DNA from 2 places in the uncultured Nisaea sp. genome. Region 1 is predicted to be linked to the other one. Evidence: predicted binding sites of a transcription regulator. Region 1 holds the regulator's gene; the other holds the start of a gene.
The links. Region 1 encodes HrcA, which represses chaperone genes, less so after heat shock. Its sites were predicted from a motif close to GTTAGCACTCNCCNNNGGNGAGTGCTAAC; they were not measured.

Region 1 (3,413 bases):
CCGAGACCACCTCAATCCCGAGCGGGCCGATCAGATCACGGATTTCCCGCAGCTTGCCCTGGTTGTGGCTGGCAATGACCAGTTTTTTTTCGGAGAAGGTGCGGCCCATGGATCAGCTCCCGATAGCGGCTTTCTGCAGGTCCACCAGCTCGCCGATGCCCTTGCGCGCAAGGCGCAGCATATCGGTGAAGGCCGCATCCTCGAACGGCTCTTCTTCGGCGGTGGCCTGGATTTCAACGATACCGGCCGTGCCGGTCAGCACGAAATTTGCGTCGGCCTCGGCATTGGAATCTTCCGGGTAATCGAGATCCAGCACCGGCATGCCTTTATAGATGCCACAGGAAATGGCCGCGACATGGTCGGTCAGCGGGATATCCTTGAGGGCGCCGAGCTTGACCAGTTTCTGCAAGGCCAGATGCAGGGCAACGAAAGAGCCCGTGATCGAGGCAGTGCGTGTGCCGCCATCGGCCTGCAGAACGTCGCAGTCGATTTTGATCTGGCGTTCTCCCAGGGCTTTCAGGTCGGTCACCGCGCGCAGGGAGCGTCCGATCAGGCGCTGGATTTCCTGGGTCCGGCCGCTCTGCTTGCCGCGTGCCGCTTCCCGGTCGGTCCGGGTGTGGGTCGAGCGCGGCAGCATGCCGTATTCGGCGGTTACCCAGCCGGAGCCGGAATTGCGCAGGAACGGAGGGACCCGGTCATCGATCGAGGCCGTGCAGAGCACGTGCGTGTCGCCGAATTTGACGAGGCAGGAACCCTCGGCATATTTGGCGAAGCCCGGCTCAAGACTGACCGCACGCATCTCGTCGGCGCTGCGCCCGGAAGGGCGTTTGGCTGTTCCGGTCATGGCGTTACTCCTGTTTTGCGAGCCATCAGGCGGCCCGTGCCGCGCTGGTTTGCGCCGGCTATTTAAAATGTCTGTTCGAAAGCGGGCCGCAACCTACTATCGGGTCCGGGATGCGTCCATGACTTTGCGCGGGTGCGGGCTCGGGTCTGGGTCCTGGGTGCGGGAAAGGGTCCGCCATGCATTCTGTCGCATTGACGGGTCGGGGGCCGCTGCCTAGATTCCGAATATGGAACATATGTCAGGCATCGGCGCACTCAACGCCCGCTCGCGGGAAATTTTGCAGCATATTGTCGATACCTATGTGGAAACCGGTGAGCCGATTGGCTCGCGGACGATTTCCCGGCGTATCGGTGACGTGCTGTCTCCAGCCACCATCCGCAACGTCATGGCGGACCTTGAAGAAGCTGGTCTGCTCTATGCCCCCCATACCTCGGCCGGGCGCCTGCCGACGGACCGGGGTCTCCGGATCGTGGTCGACGGGCTGCTCGAAATCGGCGGCGACCTGACCGAGAGCGAGCGCGGCACGATAGATTCCATGCTCGGTGCCACCGGACGCGGCTACGATGAAGTGCTTGAGGAAGCGACCAGTGCGCTGGCCGGCCTGTCGGCCTGTGCCGGACTGGTGATTTCACCGAAATCGGACCCTTCCCTGCGGCATATCGAATTCGTGCCGCTGACGGCCGGCCGGGCGCTGGTGGTGCTGGTGAACGAGCTTGGCCTGGTGGAAAACCGGGTGATCGAACTGCCGCCGGAAGTCCCGGCGTCGGTTCTGGTCCAGGCAACGAACTTTCTGAACACCCGCTTCCATGGCGCCTCGATCGATCAGGCGCTCAAGGATATCAAGGCGGAGATGGAGCAGCGCCGGAGCGAGCTGGACGAGTTGACGGCGCGGGTGGTCGAGAATGGCCTTGCCCTGCTCGCCGGTGGCGGACCCGATAGCGGATCGCTGATCGTGCGCGGCCAGTCCAAGCTGCTTGACGATGTGAACGCGGTCGAGGATCTGGAGCGGATCCGGTTGCTGTTCGATCAGCTCGAGCAAAAGCAGGGCATGCTGCGGCTGTTGCAGGCAACAGGCGATGCCGACGGGGTGCAGATCTTTATCGGTGCCGAGAACCAGTTGTTCGATCACACCGGCTGTTCGATGATCCTTTCGCCCTACCGGGATACGAAGAAACGGGTGGTCGGTGCCATCGGCGTGATCGGTCCGACCCGGATGAATTATGCCCGGATCATCCCCATGGTCGATTATACGGCCCGGCTGATCGGTCGCGTCATCGGTTGATTGCGAGGCCGAGCCGGGGTAAAGCAGGCGCTGCAGGCCCGGAATGATTGATTTCCCATTCCGGCCGCCCACATTTGGGCCTGACTTTCAGGATCTACAGACGAGAAAGAGCCGGGATTATGGCCGAAGACGACAAGAAGACAGAGCAGCACGCCAATCAGGACGCGGAGCCGCTGGTCAATCCTGACGACGGTATCATCGACATGGACGCCCTGATGGGTGGCGATGCGCCTCAGGAAGCGGATGCGGATTCCGAAGAGGATGGCGAGGACAGTGAGGCCCAGCAGTTGAAGGATCAGTTGATCCGGACCCTGGCCGAGCTTGAAAACACGCGCAAGCGCGCAGAGCGCGATATTGCCCATGCCCGGAAGTTCGCCATCACCGATTTTGCGCGGGATTTGCTCAGCGCCTCGGACAATCTTCGCCGCGCCGTTGAATCAGCGCCGGAAGACCGGGACGAGCTGGACATCACGCTGAAGAATCTGGTGATCGGTGTTGAGATGACCGAAAAGGAATTGCTCGGCGTCTTCGAAAAGCACGGCATCCGCAAGATCGACCCGATGGGCGAGAAGTTCGACTACAACCTGCACCAGGCGATGTTCGAGGTTCCGGATGCCAAGACCGAGCCCGGTATCGTGGTTCAGGTCATGCAGCCTGGGTATGTGCTGCAGGATCGCCTGCTGCGTGCCGCCATGGTCGGGGTGTCCAAGAAACCCGACGCGCAACAGGAACATGTAGACACCACGGCCTGATTTCACAGGTTGGCGGGCTGACCTGATTTCGCCGGGAGCAATGTCTCCCCGGCGGGATCGTGGCGCTTCAGGGCGTCTTTTGCCCGCTGCCGGTTTCCGACCGCATAGCAATAGACGCAGCCGTGCGGGCAGCTGTCATATCCTCCGATATCGCGGGATTCCGCACAGAGACAGCCCGGGCGGTTGCCCTTCCGGCGGGCCTTGAACGGCTGTCCCGCAATATCCGCCAGACGTTCCGCATCGATGCATTTTGCGGGCTCCAGACCATTGGCGAGCAGATTTGGCTGGGAGCACAGCGTTGCCGTCATGCCGGCGCCGGCCGCAAGGGCGCCCAGATCGCTCAATAATGCGGTCTTCTCGTCCTCTGCCGGATCCCACCATGTGAAATCCGCGCGTCCGGCGCTTTCATCCGTGTTCCGGCGGGTCTTGCGATAAATATGCGCGGCCGAGAGCGTTACCTCGTCCACGGCCCCGCGCAGCGCGGCGGCCAGGGTTGCGAAATTTTCGCGATGGAAATCCGGCGGCGTCAGGCTCG
Region 2 (3,413 bases), on a different contig from region 1:
AAGCGAGGCGCGCTCTGTCCTCGCCCGCTCGGAACAGGCGGAACGTGTGCTCGGCGATCTTGCGGGATTGCGGCGCGGTAAACTGGGGCTGGCGGCGAGCCAGACGGTCGCCAATTACTGGCTCCCGGCGCTGATGCAGCGTTTTCATGCCGCCTATCCCGATTTCGAGCTCAGTCTGGTCACCGGAAACACGACCGAAGTCGCACAGATGGTGCGCGCGGCGACGGTGGATCTCGGTTTCATCGAGGGCGATATCAGGGATGCCAATCTCTGGATACGGGAATTGCCCGGGGACGAGCTGGCTCTCGTGGTCGCGCCGAATCATGACTGGGCGCAATCCCCGCCATGCGCCGCGCCGGAGCTGAGCGCCGCCTCCTGGGTATTGCGGGAGCGGGGCTCCGGAACCAGAGCAGCCTGTGAAACCGCCCTGGCAGGGTACGGGATCGGAATGGGCGATGTGGATGTCGCGCTCGAGCTGCCCTCGAACGAGGCCGTGCGGGCGGCCGTAGAGGCCGGCGCGGGAGTGACGATCCTCTCGACCCTCGTTGTCTCTTCCTCCATTGCGGCCGGGCGGCTTGTCAGGGTTCCGTTCGATCTGCCGCCACGGCTCTTCCATGCTGTACGCCATAAGGAACGGCACCTTTCCCTGGCCGAACAGCGTTTCCTTGAGTTGACGGAGCAAGCCGGAATGGGCTCTGTCCTGTAATGGCGGCTGCCGGGAATGACGATTGCCGGATTGTCCCGGTTAATGCAGACGGAATTCCACATCCGCGGCGGTGAAGGTCGCCACCCCGGTCAGGGAGCCGGCGGAGATCTGGACCGAATGAATAGGGGCTTCGATATTCAGCCTCCAATGATCAAGAAAGCGGCGCAGGCGGGGGAATTTCGGGATGACGTCGAGGGTTTGCCAGACGAAGCTTTGCAGGAGATCGGGATAGTCAGGCATGCGGTAAAGGATCTCGGCGGTGGTCACGCGGCGCTCAAACAGAACAACTGGCTCAATCGACATAGGGCGACTCCACAGGTTGCATCCGGGGAAAGCTTGAGGTAGAACCGCCATGCATGGCAATAGATAATTAAATCAATGCATTAGCAGCGGTGTCACTGGATTGCTGCTGGCCCGCTGATCCGCGGGGCGGAAGGCCGGTCAGAAAACCGCTTGGTAATGCATGGTACGGCCACCATGTTTCGCAGCAGGGAACAATCTGTTCCTGCCCGTGCATGCCGGACACGTCTTTTTCTTCGAGTTCCGCGCCAATTCCTTGACAGTTGAAGCGCCATTCCCTACATCGTCAGCACTCGCCGGTGGTGAGTGCTAATACATTAGGTTCGCTCCGGCGAGCACTCATTGGAAACGTCACTTAGACGCTTAATTCGGAGGTTGTGGCATGAAATTCAGGCCATTGCATGACCGGGTCGTAGTCCGTCGCCTTGAAGGCGAGGAAAAGACGGCCGGGGGCATTATTATTCCCGATTCCGCCAAGGAAAAACCGATGCAGGGCGAAGTCGTCGCTGCCGGTGCTGGCGCACGTGATGAGAACGGCAAGGTACAGCCGCTCGACGTCAAGGCTGGCGATGCCGTGCTGTTCGGTAAATGGTCGGGTACGGAAGTCAAGATCGACGGCGAAGAGCTGCTGATCATGAAAGAGTCCGACATCATGGGCGTTCTGGAATCCTAAGGAAGGACTGATCCATCATGGCTGCTAAAGAAGTTAAATTCGGCACCGACGCACGAGCCCGCCTGCTGGCTGGCGTCGACGTGCTCGCGAACGCCGTCAAGGTGACGCTCGGCCCGAAAGGCCGTAACGTTGTTCTCGACAAGTCCTTCGGTGCCCCGCGCATCTCCAAGGACGGCGTGACCGTTGCGAAAGAGATCGAGCTTTCCGACAAGTTCGAAAACATGGGCGCACAGATGGTGCGTGAAGTTGCTTCCAAGGCGAACGACATCGCCGGCGACGGCACCACCACTGCTACGGTTCTGGCTCAGGCCATCGTGCGCGAAGGCTCCAAGGCCGTCGCCGCCGGCATGAACCCGATGGACCTGAAGCGCGGCATCGATCTGGCGATCGAAGCTGTCGTTGCTGACATCGAGAAGCGCGCCAAGAAGATCTCCACGACTGATGAAGTCGCGCAGGTCGGCACCATCTCCGCCAACGGCGAAGCCGAAATTGGCGCGATGATCGCCAAGGCGATGGAGAAGGTTGGCAACGAGGGCGTCATCACGGTTGAAGAAGCCAAGTCCCTGCACACCGAACTCGACGTTGTCGAGGGCATGCAGTTCGACCGCGGCTATCTCTCCCCGTATTTCGTCACCAATGCGGACAAGATGACCTGCGAGTTGGAAAACCCGTACATCCTGCTGCACGAAAAGAAGCTCTCCAACCTGCAGGCTATGCTGCCGGTTCTCGAGCAGGTCGTTCAGTCCAGCCGCCCGCTGCTGATCATTGCCGAGGACGTTGAGGGCGAAGCCCTGGCGACCCTGGTCGTGAACAAGCTGCGTGGTGGCCTGAAGGTCGCTGCCGTCAAGGCTCCGGGCTTCGGCGATCGCCGTAAAGCGATGCTGGAAGACATTGCCATCCTCACCGGTGGCACCGTGGTCAGCGAAGACCTCGGCATCCAGCTCGAAAACGTGTCCCTGGAAATGCTCGGCACCGCCAAGCGCGTCCAGATCACGAAGGACGAGACCACCGTTGTCGACGGCGCCGGCGAAAAGGCCGACATCGAAGCACGGTGCAGCCAGATCCGCGCTCAGGTCGAGGAAACGTCCTCTGACTATGACCGTGAGAAGCTGCAGGAGCGTCTCGCGAAGCTGGCTGGCGGCGTTGCCGTTATCCGCGTCGGTGGTGCTACCGAAATCGAGGTGAAGGAACGCAAGGATCGTGTCGACGACGCGATGCATGCAACCCGCGCCGCGGTTGAAGAAGGCATCGTCCCGGGCGGTGGTACTGCTCTGCTCTATGCCGTCAAGGCGCTTGAGTCCCTCAAGTCGGACAACGAAGACCAGAAGATCGGCATCAACATCGTGCGTAAGGCCATTCAGGTCCCGGCACGCCAGATCGCCGATAACGCCGGTGAAGACGGTGCGGTCATCGTCGGCAAGATGATGGAGTCGAAAGACACCGACTGGGGCTTCGATGCACAGAAGGGCGAGTTCACGAACCTCGTCAAAGCCGGCATCATCGATCCGGCCAAAGTCGTGCGCTCTGCTCTGCAGAATGCCGGTTCCGTTGCTGGTCTGCTGATCACCACGGAAGCCATGGTTGCCGAAAAGCCGGAGCCGAAGGGTGCCGGTGGCGGTATGCCGGGCGGCGGCATGCCGGACATGGGCGGCATGGGCGGCATGGGCTTCTAAGCCAGGCCTCCAGACACTTTATCGAGAAACCCTCCAGGGCATGCCCCGGAGGGTTTTTCTT

Region 2: a site for HrcA is predicted at 1,292-1,320, ahead of groES (co-chaperone GroES). Genes of this name have one in related genera too.

Annotation. Positions count from the first base shown of each region.
Region 1 is NZ_CAXBDC010000055.1:20,296-23,708, reverse strand. Features, by position in the region: gene rdgB (RdgB/HAM1 family non-canonical purine NTP pyrophosphatase) at 1-109, opposite strand, end outside; gene rph (ribonuclease PH) at 113-844, opposite strand; gene hrcA (heat-inducible transcriptional repressor HrcA) at 1,080-2,126, shown strand; gene grpE (nucleotide exchange factor GrpE) at 2,246-2,878, shown strand; gene AAC126_RS13230 (DUF1848 domain-containing protein) at 2,881-3,413, opposite strand, start outside.
Region 2 is NZ_CAXBDC010000044.1:14,047-17,459, reverse strand. Features, by position in the region: gene AAC126_RS11420 (LysR substrate-binding domain-containing protein) at 1-706, shown strand, start outside; gene AAC126_RS11415 (Usg family protein) at 746-1,009, opposite strand; gene groES (co-chaperone GroES) at 1,389-1,679, shown strand; gene groL (chaperonin GroEL) at 1,697-3,352, shown strand.